DNA from 3 places in the Jeotgalibacillus aurantiacus genome. Region 3 is predicted to be linked to each of the others. Evidence: riboswitches for the same ligand, from Rfam matches in the RefSeq annotation. Region 3 holds a riboswitch; each other region holds the start of a gene.

Region 1 (5,727 bases), on a different contig from region 3:
ATTTGCTACGACAGTAAAGAATGCAATCAATCTATACAAAATACGGAATCACTCGAAGGTTTTTTACGCCAGGTAGTGAAAATGTAATTGAGGTGACCATTCATGAAGGTGGAAGATCAAATCAAATCTTTTGTAGCGATTTATGAACAACTTCGAAAAAAATACCGTTGGCGGGCAAACAATCAGTCATTAATCATGATTGCCGGGCAGCTTGCAGCGCACGAAAAACCTTTTCAGCTCAATGAATTTATCCGTCTCGTTGACTTCATAAAGGACGAATCAAGTGCATTTTCCTACGTACAGTCAACGGATTTAAGATTTATGCTGGCGGGTCTGCTGTGGGCTGAGTATGAAGATCCTCAAAGTGCCTATCCTGACATGATGCAAATCTATGAAAAACTGATCGAAGGTGGCTTTAAAAGGAGTCCACACGCCTACATTGCTGCCTATGCTCTGTTCAGTTCTTTAAAAGATGGGGATGATGCTGATGCGCATGTAGAACGATCCATCAATATGTATAAAGGAATTAAAGAAAAGCATTTTTTCCTGACCTCACACGAAGATTATCCGCTCTCTGTGTTGCTTGCTGAGGAGGAGGGAGAGCAGGAAGAACTTCTCGATGATATGTCTTATTATTACGACCAGCTTCACATCGTACTGGCAAAGGGCAATAACAGACAATTCCTGTCTCAAATTCTTACTTACGGGCGTCAGGATAATCGCCAGCTGCTCGTGCAGAACACGGTTACCTGGCTTGATGACCTGAGACAGAATAAGATGAAGCTCCGCGGGAACCATTTGCCGGTGGTGGGCGTTTTAGCATTGGCTGGGAGACCGTCTGATCTGCTGCCGGACGTGAAAGATGTTTTTGAAACTCTGGTCAGCCATAAGCAATTCAAGTGGCATCGGGATCTATGCTTCATGGTTGCCGTGCGCTTTGTTGTACAGAAGCAGGCGGAGGAAAACCGCTTTTTGGATGTCGGTCTGGCAACGACGATTGAATCCATTTTACAGGCACAACAGGCAGCGACCTTTGCTGCGATTTCAGCATCCGCAGCAGCTGCAGCAAGTTCATCAAGCGATTAAATACAGAGACGGGGAACCAATATGAGACTGATTTGTTTGCAGCACGTCTGGTATGATGATGCAGGCTTTTTGGAAGAGTGGGTAAAAGTATGGGGGTGCAGTCTTCATTATTTTGATGCGAAAAAGCCTGTAAACTACCCGGAGCTCGAAGATGAGGATGTACTCGTTGTCCTTGGCGGTCCGATGAGTGTGTTGGACCTGCCCGATACTGAATGGATGCAGAAGGAAGTGGCTTATATTGAAAAAGCACTTCAGCACGGGCATAAGGTGATCGGAATTTGCCTCGGTTCTCAGCTGCTTGCCCACATTTACGGCACAGAAGTTCATACGCTTCCCAAGTATGAAATGGGGTGGGCTGAGATTAACTGGGACCACGGCTTTTTGGAGGATTTTGATGTGGAGGACATGGACATCCCGATGTTTCACTGGCATAGCGATCTGTATGAGCTTCCAGAAGGTACAAAACCGCTTGGCAAAACGGATCTGACACCTGTTCAGGGATTTTATACAGATCAGGTACTGGCGTTTCAATTTCACCCTGAAATGACAGTGAAAGGGATTCAACAGCTCATTGACCATGATCATCAGGAGATTGAATTGAGAGATACCTCCGTTGAAATCGAAGAACCACGTGCCGATCCAGGTTACGTAGAACAAAGCCATAACCGTTTCCAACCGATACTCGAAAAATTTCTCGGCGTATCCGGTGAAAAAAAGATTGATTAGGGGTAGACATCTTTTTGAATTGTGTATACAATAAGAATGAGATTCATTCTCAACTAAACATAAACGAATCGTCGCTGATTCTTAACACAACTTCTGCTGCAAAGTTTCGATTCGCACCGTCACTTTGCTGCCAGGAAGAATAAAAGCGACACCCCCTCTATTGAGCCGGAGCCTGCCGACACACAGGCTCCGGCTATATTTGTGACTAAAAAAGCGGAGGCGGGCGTTTAGGGACGTATTCGAGTTATTTAACTACTCTTTCGGGTTATTTGACCACTCTTTACATTTATTTGACCACTTTCGATTGTTATTTAACTACTCTCAGCCCTTATTTAACCACTCTCACAAAATATCCCGGCGCAGGCCGGGGGCTCTTGAAGATTTTGAGTAATCTAGCTTGATCCTGCGTCCAGGTACAGGATTGCGAGCGGCCATTCCCATTGATTAGACAACTTTTTGCTGGTATTTGACAACTCTTTTGCATTATTTGACCACTTCATCTGTTTATTTGACAACTCTTATTCGTTATTTAACCACTCTCAAAAAAGTGATCCTGTAGAGACTACGAATGAGCTTGAGCTTCTCCTTTTTATCATCTTTCCCTTGCTTCTTCCAGCAAAATAAGGTAGTCTATACAACAACATTAATTTTTCTGACAATTTCATATCTTATCGAGAGAGGTTGAGGGACTGGCCCTTTGACGCCTCAGCAACCAGCTATTTATAGCCCGGTGCTAATGCCAGCAGGCGTATGCCTGAATGATAAGAGGACCTTACACGTAAAGAACCTTCTCTTATCATAGATTAGGTTCTTTTTTATTGACCAAAAACATAAAGATTGAATCCCGGTTTGAAAGGAATGAGGAAGATGAGTTATTTCCCGGAAACAGAGCTTGCACAGCTTGGTAATCGCAGTGAGAAAGATACAGGTACGGTGAATCCACCGATTTACTTGTCGACGGCTTACCGTCACAGTGGACTTGGCGAATCAACAGGATACGACTATACGAGAACAAAAAATCCTACGAGAGCCATTTTGGAGGAAGGAATTGCCCGGCTGGAAAAAGGGGATGCCGGATTCGCGACGAGCTCTGGCATGGCTGCGATACAGCTTGTTTTATCACTATTTAAACCGGGAGATGTCATCCTTGCCTCAGATGATTTGTACGGAGGGACGTACCGGTTGTTTAATCATTGGGAGAACCAATTCAATGTGACCTTTCGTTATCTTGATACAAACAATGCTGATGAACTTGAAAAAGCATACACGGAAGAAGTAAAAGCCGTTTTTGTTGAAACACCGACAAACCCGTTGATGAAGCTGACTGATCTGAATAAGGTCGGAGCTTTTACTGAAAAATATAATCTGTTATTTATTGCGGATAATACGTTTTTAACGCCTTATTTACAGAGACCGATTGAGCATGGTGCAGACATTGTGATTCATAGTGCAACGAAGTATCTCGGTGGGCACAATGATGTGTTGGCGGGACTTGTTGTGACAAAAGGAGAAGCGCTGAGTGAAAAGCTGTTTCAGATGCATAACGGCGCAGGAGCCGTCTTATCCCCGATGGATTCCTGGCTGTTGATCCGCGGAATGAAGACACTCGCGCTGAGGATGGACCGTCATCAGGAAAATGCACAGGCACTGGCGGATTTTCTGGCTGAACAGACTGGCGTGACAGATGTCATCTATCCGAAGGTTGGCGGGATGTTATCTTTCCGCCTCGAAAAAGAAGAATGGATTGATCCATTTTTACGCTCGACTCAAGTGATCTCATTTGCGGAAAGTCTTGGTGGGGTGGAAAGCTTTATTACGTATCCTGCAACGCAGACACACGCGGATATTCCTGAGGAAGAACGGGAGAAAAAAGGCATTTGTAAAAGGCTTCTGCGTTTTTCAGTAGGAATCGAACAGGTTGAGGACTTGAAAAATGATTTAAAAAAGGCGCTAGAAGCAGCCTGTAAGGAGGAGACAGCATATGACAGAACATCGCTTTGACACGAAGCTGCTGCATCAGCCATCTTATATTGATAAACAGACAGGGGCAGTCAACGTACCTCTGCATTATTCTTCGACGTATCATCAGCAGTCTATTGATGAATTCGGTCCTTACGATTACAGCCGCTCAGGAAATCCGACCAGACAAGCGCTGGAGGAAACGATTGCTGATCTTGAAAATGGTACAGCCGGATTTGCATTTGCTTCCGGTATGGCGGCGATCTCATCAGCCTTTATGCTGCTGTCAGCCGGTGATCATGTCCTTGTGTCAAAGGATGTATACGGCGGCACCTATCGTGTGATCACAGAGGTGCTGACACGCTTTGGCATTGATCATACATTTATTGATATGACGGACCTGGATGAGACGGCCAGAAACGTCCGGCCGAATACGAGGGTCATTTATGTAGAGACGCCATCCAATCCGACGCTGAATATAACGGATATCGAGGGTGTGGCGAAGGTGGCAAAAGCGCATGGCTGTCTCACTTTTGTTGATAACACATTTATGACACCTCTTTATCAAAAGCCGCTGGATCTGGGAGCGGATCTCGTGCTTCACAGTGCCACCAAGTTTTTGTCCGGCCATAGTGATGTCGTGGCAGGGCTTGCTGCGGTAAAGGATGAAGAAATTGCATCACGGTTAAAGTTTATTCAGAACTCATTTGGATCGATTCTCGGTGTGCAGGATAGCTGGCTGTTGCTGCGCGGTATTAAAACGCTCAGTGTGCGTATGAAGCAGTCATCTGAGACAGCTCGTGATATTGCTCAATATCTTCACCATAATCCACTGATTGATGAAGTATACTATCCCGGGTTTTCGTTTCACGCTGGCTATCATATTCATCAGCGCCAATCGACCGGGGCGGGAGCAGTACTATCATTTAGACTCCCTTCTAAAGAATGTGCGGGAGTATTTGTAGAGGCGATGAAAATTCCAGTGTTTGCGGTAAGTCTTGGTGCAGTGGAATCCATTTTATCCTATCCGGCTACAATGTCACACGCAGCGATGCCTCTTGCAGAACGGGAAAAGCGTGGCATTACAGACGGACTGCTGCGGCTTTCTGTTGGGCTTGAGGATCCGGATGATCTGTTGGCAGACGTCAAACAGGCGCTTGCCAAAGCATCTGAGTATGCCGCGCTTAACGTTTAACAGAACGCTCCGTGTGGAATAGTCTACCATTAACCATACGGAGGGATTCGATGCTTTTTTCAAATGATTCATTTCAACATGAACATATTCTCGTTACAGGTGCAACAGGCGGAATCGGCTATGCTACGGTGATTGAAGCACTTAAGGCAGGTGCCTCAGTCACTGCAACCGGACGCAATGAAGAAAAGCTTAATGCATTAAAAGCAGAATGCGAAAAAGCCCGCATTGCAGACAAACTGACCATCGTAACATCCGATCTCAATGAGGAGGGCGGCAGGCAGCATCTGCTCGAAAAAGCGAAAGAGTCTTCAGGATCTATTACAGGACTCGTCAACTCTGCCGGCATTTCCGGAGGAGATATACTGGAGAAATTGAAAGAAGAAGACATGAAAAAGATCATGGAGCTCAACTACTTTTCTACCGTTGCGCTGACCCAGCTGCTTTACTCCGACATGAAAGCGGCAGGAAAAGGAGCCGTCGTCAACGTATCCTCCCTTTCCGGACTGAGAGGGACACATGGCAACACCGCCTATGCTGCATCTAAGTTTGCAGTCATCGGTTTCACCCAATCCTTTGCAGTTGAAGCGATTGAACACGGAGTCAGAGTCAATGCCGTCTGCCCAGGTTTCGTTGATACTGAAATGGGCCGGAATGCCATTAAGAAAAAAGCTGACCGGGAAGGCAGATCCTTCGAAGAACAGCTCAAACAGGTTGAAAAAGGACTCCCATCCGGCCGGATCACACAGCCGGAAGAAGTAGCC
Region 2 (5,727 bases), on a different contig from region 3:
ACTTCTGATACCATCGATCCTGAAATTCTGAATAACGCAGATTTAGTCGTTACGTTATGCGGCCATGCTGCAGACCACTGTCCGGTTACACCTCCCCATGTAAAACGTGAGCACTGGGGCTTCGATGATCCTGCGAAAGCAGAGGGTACTGAAGAGGAAAAATGGGCATTCTTCCAGCGCGTACGTGATGAAATCGGTGAACGTATCAAGACATTTGCTGAAACAGGTAGATAAGCAGCTGCAAAGCATTTGACCTTTACGGAATGTTCGTGCAGGATTATGATGGTGAAGAAGGTGTGAACCGCCTCCTTGTGGAATTGAATAAAAAAGGAGTGAATATAGATGGTGATTACCGATACAGCCAAACAAGCGCTGCTCGAACTATTCGACCGGTACGATAACGATAATGTCCGTATTTATTTTGCGGGACAGGGGGACGGTACCCCTGATCTCGGTCTCGGGATCGACCCTCCTGAGGAAAACGATATCGTCTGGGAAATCAACAGCATCAAAGTAGCGATTGACCCTCAGATCCTTTTCGTAGCCGAAAATATCACACTCGATGTCCAGGACACGCCGGACGGCAGAGGAGTCGTGATCACAAGCAATACACATTAATATAAAAAAGACGTCCTCATTTAATAATTTGCGGACGTCTTTTTTATATTAATTGACCTTTATTTCTCTCATCTCCAGCACCTTCAATTGTCTGGATGATTTATCCTGATCTTTTTTCTTTTTTAATAACCATTTTTTGAACATGTTGTCTCACCTCATCACTATCATGACCCCGTTCATTAGCAATTTATACCCGGCAATTCCGCAATATAATCCTCGAAATCGTTTACGGATGTGTTACGGAGATTGAGATTTTGTAAATGAGACAAATGGTTGTATCTTTTACTTTTTCACTTCAACGATTTTCACTTCGCAACACGTTTGTTTTTTCTCTGTTTTAAATAATGAAAGCAGTTTTTTCAGCATGTACGTTCACCTCCTTATTAAGATATCACTGTTCAAATCAGGTAAAAAATAAAACCTGATAAAGAAGCCATAGATAAAACAGATAAGATAAAAACAGCGACCAGTTGTATTCGGAATATAGATTTAAGCAATACAACCTCAGGCAGGCTTGCACCGGCAGAACTGATCAATAATGCCATAATGGGGCCCAATGCCATCCCTTTTAACAGAAGAACCTGTGAAATTGGGATCATACTGGAAAGACGGATATAGAGTGGGATTCCGAGCACTGCCGCAGCCGGAATCAACCACCATGCCCCGTGTCCAAAATTAGCTGCAATCCAATCCGCTGGAACAAGTCCATGTATCCCTGCTCCAATGGCAGCACCGATTATCAAGAATGGAAATACCGATTTCATCATTTTTCCTGTTTCCGCCAACGCACCTATAACGTTCCACCCTGCCTTTACGTTTGGACTATATCCTTCAAGAATCACCGGCTTTACATATTTTTCGAAACCGAATTTCTCAAGTGCAAAACCAAGGATGACAGAAAATACTGCCGTGATCACTGTATAAACAACGGTAACTTCCCACCCCAGGATGACACCCATGACCGTAAGAATGGTTGGATCAAGCAGCGGTGATGAAAACAAAAACACCATCGTCAAACCAAATGGCACCCGGTTTTTCAGCATGTTTACGACGACTGGGATCGTTGAACAGGAACAGAAAGGCGTAATAAATGCAAAAATGAGTGCAAAACCCCCAGCCTTCCATTTTGATCGAATTTTTAAATAACGCTCTATCCTCTCATACGGAATCCAGCTCTGCAAAATGGATAATAGGAAAGATAGAAAGACAAACAAAACCGTTAACTCAAGAGCAATCCATAAGAACGTTTCAAACACAACCATACACCCCTTAAATCAAATTTTTTTGATATATTAACGAAATGAGGAGCCTCCCGTTCAGAGAGGCTAACACGCTGAATCTTCATTTCGGAACAAACAGCATAATGCCGGCGATAAAACTTCATTTACTCCCTCATTCCGAATCGAATAATAGTTCCACGTTCCCTTCTTCTCAACATTCAAAAAACCGGCATCCAGCAGTTGTTTTAAATGATAAGACAATTTAGATTGAGGCATTGCAATGTGTTCAGCCAGATCACATACGCACAACGATTGATGCTTTTGAATTAAATGCATGATCTCCAGACGCTTGTGATCAGAAAGCGCTTTGAATTTTTTTTCATATAATTTAAAAGTATCCGTAGTTGGTAACAATTCGACCATGGTCATGATCAGCAGCTCCTTTAATCAAATTTACTTGATATATAAAGCATACCCTTCCTAAAACAAATCGTCAATTATTAAATCAAAAAAAATTGATTTAATATTTTTTATTCTTGCGAAATCATACCACTAATTGAACTTATTTATATTCGAGCATGGCACGCACTTGAACATTGTGAGGTTGTAATGGGAGTTCGTGAGGTTATTCGCTGAATTCGTCAGCTTACCACCGCAATTCGTGAGCTCACACCACAAGTTTGTCAGCTTCTCACGGAATTTGTCAGTTCAGTGATATTTGGCCTACACCGCCACAACCGCTCGCAATAAGAAAACCCCCATCCAAAGGACAGGGGTCTCTATTTATTATGCATTTACAACCGGAGCAACCTTTGCAAGCTCCTGCTTCAGATGATTCGCAAGCTCAAGCATACCGAACTTACCATGCTTCGCCTCAGCATCAGCATTGTAATTCGTGTTTGTGTTGATATCATATACATAAATCTGTCCATTCTTATCCTTGATAAACTCGATGCCTGCCACGGCAATGTCGTTTTTCTCAAGGAATGTTTCAAGCTGAAGGATAAGTGGATCCTCAAAATTCTCCACAACCTGAAACTTAGGTTTTTCTTCAACTTCTTCCCCTACCGGACAGAATAAATCCCCGATCTGGCAGGCGTCAGCCGGGCAAAGCTCAAAGCCTTCTGACGTATCCACTCTGACAGCGTAGATAAATTTCCCGCCGACAAACTCACAGCGCGTGATATACGGCTCAGGTGCTTCAATATACTCTTGAATCAGTGTAATGCCGTCTACCGGAAGCTCAAAATCATCACCATTCACATATTCCTTTAAACCTTCAATGGAATGAAACAGCTGGACACCAAGACCTTTCCCTGCCCGGTTGTGCTTTGTGATAAAAGAGGATTCACCAAGCTTTTCTGCAGCCTGGATAATCTGCTCTTTTCCAACTGCGGCAATCGTTTTTGGCGTCTTGATACCATGAGATTGCAACGCTGTATACTGATTCACTTTACTGACTTCAAGACGAAGAGCACGCGATCCATTGAGAACGCGACGGCCATGCTGCTCAAGCCAGGCTAGGACCGACTCTGTTAATTCGGGTGCGAAACGGTGTCCGCGCGTATGAGATGAGGCACTCATTCTGCTGTAAAATACACCTTCAGGCGGCTCTTCTGTTAAATCCACAATTCCCTCGTCTAAATGCCAGACTTCATAAGGAACCTCTAATTCTTCAAGACGCTTCGTTAAATGAACCGTCCACTCATCATTTTCATGTAATACATATACTTTACTCATGCTGTCACTCCTTCAAGTTGTTACGCATTGACCTGCTTTAGCAGTTTACGCTTTTCTTCAACCAGTGGCATAACCTTCTTTGAGAAACGCTCCATCTCTTCAAGCTGCGGAGAGAATTGAAGCAGTAACAGGTCAAGACCTGCATTTTCATAAGCAACAATCCGGTCAGCAATCTGCTCAGGTGTCCCAATTAAATTAGGACGCAGTCCGCGGTTGGAAACCGAATAATCCATTAGCTTTACCTGCTGCTCTAGCTGGGATTTGCTGACGAAATCATTATACCCGGCATATCCGCTTACATCTTTCACGTCTGTGATGCGCTCAAGCTCAGCCTGAACCTCTTCCTCCGTATCACGGCAAATGATAAACGCGGCCATTCCGAATGAACCGAACGGATCTTTTCCTGCTGCAGCGCGGCGTGTCTTCATGTCGGCAATTTTCGTTTCGATTTCTTCAAGCGTTCCACCGTGCATCACATACGAGTCACAGTGCTCAACAATCGATTGCTTACCACGGGGGCTCTCACCGCCTGCATATAGAATCGGATTCGGACGCTGAACCGGTTTAGGCTCAAGCTTCGTATTTTCAATGTCATAGAATTTTCCTTTGAAGCTGAATGTATCTTCTGTCCAAAGTCCTTTTAAAATCTGAAGGAACTCATCCGTACGCTCATAGCGCTCATCATGCTCTGTAAATGCGCCGCCGTACTGCTTTGCTTCCTCAGCCCACCATGCAGACACGACATTCAGCGTAAAACGGCCGTTGGAAATATGGTCAATATTTGACGCCATTTTAGCAGCTACAGCCGGATTATGAAAGCCCGGACGGATCGCCGTCATGATCTCAATTTTTTCTGTTACAGCTGCAAGTGCAGCAGCAGTAGACCACGCTTCAATCGAATCACGCTCAGGTCCCTTTATATCATTTAAATATAATTCAGCAATCAGTGTCGTATCATATCCCCAGTTTTCAGCGGACTGAATGACCTTTTTTGCATAATCAAAGGTTGGCGGCATGTTTTCATCTTCTACGTTACGCAGCCATCCCCCGAAAATCGGAAGCCAAAATCCATATTTCATCTTTTCCACTCTCCTTTAAAAACGGTCGCACGTGATTTTGGGTACAAAAAAACTTCTTCTGAGACAGAAGAAGATACTCGCAATACTTCTGTCTTATCTTCCAGGCAGCATTCGCCTGATGGATGTAGCACCTTTCTGACATAGTCAGCGGTTGCCGGGTTTCACAGGGCCATATCCCTCCACCACTCTCGATAAGAGCTTATTCACTTTAATACGTTAATCCTATAACAATGCTTGGTATTCGTCAACACATAAAGTTTGGATTTTCAGAAAATTGTGTTCTGATTCTTATCGTCTATACGATTCTATTTAAAACGGCACATCCTCCTCTGTCCCGAACACATCATTCAGTTCCCAGCCGTATGAATCGACCACAAAGCCGATTGCACGAACGGTTTCTCTGTCTGTAGGATCATAGGGAATCGTCACTTCCCCGGTATCAGAAGAAAATGTATAGGAATATACCCGGAGTGACTCCTCATCCACAATACGCGTAACCTCCTCTACCTCTTCCCAGGCAATGCTTTGTTCACTAAGACTCCAGAAAGAGTTCGCCTGTGCCCCGTCCTCATTTAAATAGGCATAGTGATAAACTGAAAACACAAACAAAGGCAATGTCAAAACAATAAGGAGAATATGTACACCTGTTAGCCTATACGTTTTACGCTTCTTTTCCGCATAAAGCTTTGTAAATAAAAACGATATCAGCGTAAGACCGATTATGACCATTCCTGTACCGAATGCTAAAAACGCATCCATTGGTCTGATAAATGACCAATGATCAGCAGAAAAAAACAATAGATCCTGAATCAAGATCACGACAAATCCCGGTATAAAAAATGCCATGATGATCATCAGAAGTCCTGCAGTCAATAAATACTTCATCATCGAATCAGCATCAAAATTTCTTCGCTTCTTCATCCCCATCCCCCCGCAAACATTATTTTACTTCTATACGCTTAGCAGCGCGAAAGAGTTTCAGGATCGCTAAAAATTCTGACACTTTTTCAGTCATTATCTTATCAACAAATAAAAACGGGGCATATGGTCTGAAACCACATGCCCCGCGC
Region 3 (5,727 bases):
CCTGACGTGTATAAAGGGGTAGAAGATCCTGAGTTGTTTGCAAAACGGATTTTCAGCTTCATGCATGAAATCGAGAAGAAACATGGAAATGATAATGTAAATATCCTATTGTCTGGACATCGTTGCAAAACGGGCTGTATCGGTGCTTATTTTGAAGGAATACCTGAGGATCGAAATGTTTTAAAATTTTCTTCAGACACTGGGAAATATCAGGTTTATGAATTTAGTACAACACATGGCCAGTGAACCCTGACAACAGGAATGAATATTTATATTTAAAAAAGTTTCCCAGTTTGCAGGGAAACTTTTTTCGCGTTAACGATATTCATCGTGTGTCGGAGTAAACAATTCTTCAGACGACTGACGGACAAGAGAAAAGTGTTCAACGTTATAGTGTCCATGGAGTGTCGAATTATGATGCGCAATAATCTGTTCACCAGATAAGGCAGCTGAATCTGATGTAGAATGGGCATCTCCCACTAAGGTGACATCGAACCCATTAATGGTAGCAGTGCGAACAGCAGTATCAATACAATGCTCCGTTTTGCAGCCGGCAATGACGAGGTGGCCAATTTCCTGCTCCTTCAAATACTCAAGCAAAGGCGTCCCGTGAAATGAATTCGTTGCATATTTTTCGAATTTCACTGCCCCTTGCGGAATGTTAATGTCCTGATGTACCTCGAACCCATCTCCCTCTCCATTGGCTACATCTTTATCACAGATAAAAATAATCTTACTTTCAGCATCAAGCGCCTTTTGAATGACAAAGTTGATATTTTTGATCAATAATTCCTTATTTACAATGCCAGCTTCCTGTTCATTTCCTTCAATCAGCTCCTGCTGGGCATCAATGACGATTAAAGCATGTTTCAATTTGACTGGTCCTTTCCTGTTCCTCATGCTACTATTCTGTTATCCGGGTGAAATCTCCTTTAATTTCCACGTAATCAAGAATTATCGATATAATAAAAGAAAACTTGTTATAAAAGGTGATTTTATGTCTCAACTAACCTTTAATCTTGCAGACTATACTGCATCGTATAAAGGCACTCAAGTTCAATTATTAAGAAAAGAATTTTTTCTTTTACAGTTTCTTTATGAACGTGCCGACCAGGTATTTTCGAGGTCTCAGCTGCTCGATGCGGTTTGGCCGATGGATGCGCCTACAGACAGAACGGTGGATGATCATATTTACCGTGTGAGGAAGAAACTGAAGAAGCTGTCTGATTTTATTGTGATAGAGACCGTAAAAGGTCATGGGTATGTGTTGAAGAAAATTGATGTTGGAATGGATGACGCAGCCTATCAGGATCCGGAAATAAATAAGATGCTTGAAGGTCTGATTAAGCGATATCATCTATTTGGTCATGGAGAAGCCATGCAAACGTTTATTGAGGAAAAGCATTTAGGGTTTATGGTTCCGGAAGAATATAAGCCTGTTTTTGCCTTTATGAAGGCTGATATTGACTGGTTCATCAATGATCATGCCAATATGGATCAAAAACTGTATTACATGATTCATATTTATCACACTCAGACTGGCAATTTTCGTGAAGCCATTCAGTATATTCAGCGTGGACTCGAGAAAGAGGTGTTTTCTGAAAGATCACATTTTGAAGCTGAGACATTAGGTTTGTTTTATTTATTTGTAATGGATCAAGACCTTAAAAAAGCTGATCGACAGTTTAAGTCGATGACGTTAAAATACCCTGAACTGCTGAAATCTGATCACGGATTTAACCCTTCCCTTATGAATTTTAAGTTGATTCTATTGCTATGCGGTGGAGAAACGAGTGAATTTAATCGACTATTTATTGAGATGGAACAGTTTTATCAGAATAATCCTTTGCAAAGGGAGCTTGGCATATTTTATGTGATCACTGGAATTCTCCATCTCCAGCGGGGCTCGTTTAAAAAAGGTCGTGAGGATATAGAGCAGGGATATCATGTGGTGAAAAATACAAAGTTTACATCTCATCTCTTTTTTTACTTTGAAATCACGCTTCTCTTACTAGATAAACTTAAATTGGATGAAGAATTATTTATGCTTTTAAAAGCAAATGCAGACGAAATGAAACGGGAGTATTTGCCGGATCGAAAGGTAAGTCTGGTAAAACAGCGTCTGAATCTGTTCATTTGATCATCCTCTGACATTGAGCCACTAAACTGATGATATTAATCAGGAAGCAGGGTGATTGTTATATGTCAGCAGGTAAATTAGATCGTTCTATTTGGGGCAATCGTTTGTTTGTAAAGATGTTTTCGTCTTATTCAATTTCTGTCATGGGAAATTATTTTGATGCTGTCGCGATTATGATTTTATTTGGATTCGTCTGGCAGGCAGATCCTTTTTTAATCGCTTTAATTCCCGTTGCAATGGCATTGCCGCAAGCGCTATTAGGTCAGTTCTCAGGAGTGTTTGCCGACCGGACTGACAAGCTGAAAATGATGTTTTTGGCTGATCTTATCAGTGTGGTGTTGACGCTTATGCTGGTCTTCGTTTCGGGTCCATGGCTCGCGCTACTCATCATTGCGTGCAGATCAGTGGTGAATTTGATTCATTATCCTGCTCAACAGGGGATGGTAAAAGAGGTGGTGCCAGAGCATCAGCTTTTCCAGGCTTTTTCTTTAAATGGAATCATGCTGCAGTTTTCTAAAATTGCAGCACCGTTAATTGGAGGAGTGATAGCAGGAGCAGTATCACCGCAAATATGTATTTTGATCAACGCAATAATGCTCATTATTTCGTGTTTTGTTTTATTCAGTATGAGAAGAGAATATTCAGTGTTTGAAAAAGATTCTTATGCTATGGCTCACAATAATAGAGGTGATTTTTGGATTTCATGGCGTGAAGGCTGGCTGATCATTTTTACCAGCCGTCCACTATGGGTCAGCTTTATGCTCGCTTTTTTAGGTTTACTTACAATCCAGATGATTGATATTCAATTCACTACATGGTTCAGAGAGCTGTCACCTGATCAACCTGAATTAATCGGTTATCTGTTTGCCTCTTCCGGAGCGGGTGCCGTTGTCATGATTGTGCTGTTAAATCGATTTTCAAATCTGCGGGATTACGGTTGGCTCATGGGTGGAAGTCTTGCCTGCGTTGGAATTGGATTTGGAGGAATTGGATTACTTGAGGCAGGATTCCCTTTATGGCAGCCCATCATTTTCGGTGCTATCATTGGTCTTGGTGTGGGTTTATACTCGGTGGGATTTCAATATATCATCCATAAGCATACTTCGAAAGAGAATATTGGGAGAGTATCAGGTATTAATCAGACCATATGCAGCTTGTGTGTTGTAGTTGGCCCATTAATCGGTGGGATACTTGTCAGGTTATTCGGTGCAGGTGCGGTTTTTATGTTTGTGGGGTTATTTTGCTTGCTTATAGGGATGGTTGCTTTTACCCTTAGAAATGTATTATGGAAGGAAACGGTTTCAGCCGCTCAGGTAATCAGCGACGAAATAATATGAATCTTCCGAAGTTATCAAGATCCGTTGACATCCTTTTTTAAATCTTTTATCATTCAACAATAAATTAAATACCTGCAAGACCTTCTTATGAAGAGAGGTGGAGGGACTGGCCCTTTGAAGCCTCGGCAGCAGACTTGGATGAGTACTGTGCCAATTCCAGCAGGCATGAGCCTGGGAGATAAGAAAAGTGGTTTGCTTTTGATTAAAAGCTTCTTCCTTTTCTTATGGGAGAAGCTTTTTTGTTTGGCCGCAGGTTTGAAGTTTATAGGATTTGTTAAAACAAAAGGTTGGAGGTGCATTCTTATGACGAATCAGGAAATACCTCAGAGTAATCCGCTTGCTCTGATTCCGTTTGGCATATTTATTTTATTATTTATTGGTTCAGGTGTAATCACGGGTGATTTTTATTTAATGCCTGTGCTGGTTGCTTTATTTATTGCGATTTTGGTCGCCTTACTGATGAATCGCAAAACTGATTTTCAGACGAAGGTGATGCAGCTGTCTAAGGGTGGAGGTCATCCGAATATTATTTTGATGGTCATTATCTTTCTTTTAGCAGGAGCTTTTGCATCCGTTGCTGATGGTGCTGGTGCAGTAGATTCGACGGTCAATCTTGGACTGTCCTTTTTACCGCAGAATCTGTTGATCGTCGGATTATTTATTATAGGATGTTTTATCTCTATTTCTATGGGGACTTCTACAGGTACGATTGTGGCGCTGGCACCGATCGGACTTGGTGTATCAGAGCAGACAGATATCGGTGTTGCGCTGGCGATGGGTGCGATTGTGAGTGGCGCGATGTTTGGTGATAATCTGTCCATTATCTCAGATACGACCATTGCAGCAGTACGCACGCAGGGAACGAAGATGAAGGATAAGTTTAAAGCAAATGTTAAAATCGTTCTTCCGGCTGCGATCATTACAGCAATCATTTTCGCTGTGATGACAACGGGATCAAGTGCCTCATTGGAGGAATCGAATCCTTATAATCTCCTGCAGGTGCTTCCGTATTTAGGCGTACTGATCTTTGCGATTGCAGGAGCAAACGTCATTCTTGTTTTGCTTGGCGGTATTATTTTTGCTGGAATTGTAGGTCTAGGACTTGGTGAATTCAGTTTGCTGACCTTGATCGAACTGATTGGAACAGGATTCTCTAATATGTTTGAGCTTGCGATGATTGCGATTTTACTTGGTGGACTGGTGGAACTCATCAAACAGAATGGCGGCATTGAATTTCTGCTTCAGTCTGTTACAAAACGAGTCAATTCCAAGCGCGGTGGAGAGGCAGGGATTGCCGGCCTCGTAAGTACGGTGAATTTCGCAACAGCGAACAATACGATCTCAATTATTACGGCAGGTCCGCTTGCAAGACAGATCTCAGAACGTTTTGGTATCGACAATAGAAGATCTGCGAGTCTGCTTGATATTTTCTCAAGCTCTGTGCAGGGGCTGATTCCATACGGTGCACAGCTGCTTGCAGTAGCAGGTGTAGCGGGCATTTCTCCTGTGGAGATTGTACCGTTCTGTATTTATCCAATGCTGATCGCATTGTCAGGAATCATTGCGATCGCTATTCAATTCCCGAGATTTAAAACACCTGGTGTGGTGGAGGATTAAGGTGAAAAGCTTCTCTCTTTGAGGGGAGCTTTTTTCTATGGGGAAAATTATTTTTAAAAAAGGTCCAACACTTTCCGATGCCGAAACGTTATATACATGAAACCACGAAAAAGTGAGTGAAGCCGATGGAGTCCAGTGAGTTGTATCTGGAATTGGAAACTAATCTGCGCAGGTTTGCCAGGTCAATTGCAAGACATGAACAGGAAGCAGATGACCTGATTCAGCAGGCTGTGATCAAATCGCTTGCTCATGAAAGTATGCTTCAGGAACTGCCTGTTTATAAACAGCGTGCCTGGTTCTTCCGGGTGATGAAAAATCAGCTGGTTGATGAACGGAGAAAAGAGCAGCGGCTGACAGGGTGGGAGGATGACTTTGAGCAAATCAGACTGGATCAGCGATTTACTCATATTGAGGTCACTGAATTACTTGCCGATCTGTCACAGGAATACAAGGATATTATCTTTAAGCGGTACTGGATTGGATTATCAAGTAAAGAAATTGGTCAACAGCTGCATCTGCCTGCCGCTACGGTCCGCTACAAATTAAGTCAGGCGTTGAAACAATTAAAAAAGAAATTGGAGGAAGATTAACATGAAAAAGCAGCGAATTGGGAATGTAGGAGTCATCAATTTA

Evidence for each region. A riboswitch is a leader RNA that binds a small molecule or an ion and turns the genes downstream of it on or off. The one in region 3 is predicted to bind S-adenosylmethionine.
Region 1: linked by a shared signal. The riboswitch ahead of H7968_RS12140 (methionine biosynthesis PLP-dependent protein) and the one ahead of H7968_RS15875 (Na+/H+ antiporter NhaC family protein) in region 3 are both predicted to bind S-adenosylmethionine.
Region 2: linked by a shared signal. The riboswitch ahead of H7968_RS02075 (LLM class flavin-dependent oxidoreductase) and the one ahead of H7968_RS15875 (Na+/H+ antiporter NhaC family protein) in region 3 are both predicted to bind S-adenosylmethionine.

Annotation. Positions count from the first base shown of each region.
Region 1 covers NZ_JACNMS010000003.1:490,995-496,721, forward strand. Annotated here, with positions in the region: gene H7968_RS12125 (FusB/FusC family EF-G-binding protein) at 1-87, shown strand, start outside; gene H7968_RS12130 (DUF4003 family protein) at 103-1,086, shown strand; gene H7968_RS12135 (type 1 glutamine amidotransferase) at 1,108-1,812, shown strand; SAM riboswitch class I at 2,478-2,580, shown strand; gene H7968_RS12140 (methionine biosynthesis PLP-dependent protein) at 2,680-3,813, shown strand; gene metC (cystathionine beta-lyase) at 3,794-4,966, shown strand; gene H7968_RS12150 (SDR family NAD(P)-dependent oxidoreductase) at 5,017-5,727, shown strand, end outside.
Region 2 covers NZ_JACNMS010000001.1:446,046-451,772, forward strand. Annotated here, with positions in the region: gene arsC (arsenate reductase (thioredoxin)) at 1-234, shown strand, start outside; gene H7968_RS02055 (iron-sulfur cluster assembly accessory protein) at 343-618, shown strand; gene H7968_RS02060 (permease) at 1,017-1,880, opposite strand; gene H7968_RS02065 (ArsR/SmtB family transcription factor) at 1,944-2,261, opposite strand; gene H7968_RS02070 (ATP-grasp domain-containing protein) at 2,625-3,578, opposite strand; gene H7968_RS02075 (LLM class flavin-dependent oxidoreductase) at 3,599-4,657, opposite strand; SAM riboswitch class I at 4,748-4,855, opposite strand; gene H7968_RS02080 (hypothetical protein) at 4,967-5,578, opposite strand.
Region 3 covers NZ_JACNMS010000006.1:83,714-89,440, forward strand. Annotated here, with positions in the region: gene H7968_RS15855 (histidine phosphatase family protein) at 1-246, shown strand, start outside; gene H7968_RS15860 (isochorismatase family protein) at 316-873, opposite strand; gene H7968_RS15865 (winged helix-turn-helix domain-containing protein) at 998-2,140, shown strand; gene H7968_RS15870 (MFS transporter) at 2,203-3,477, shown strand; SAM riboswitch class I at 3,560-3,662, shown strand; gene H7968_RS15875 (Na+/H+ antiporter NhaC family protein) at 3,781-5,094, shown strand; gene H7968_RS15880 (RNA polymerase sigma factor) at 5,235-5,684, shown strand; gene H7968_RS15885 (hypothetical protein) at 5,686-5,727, shown strand, end outside.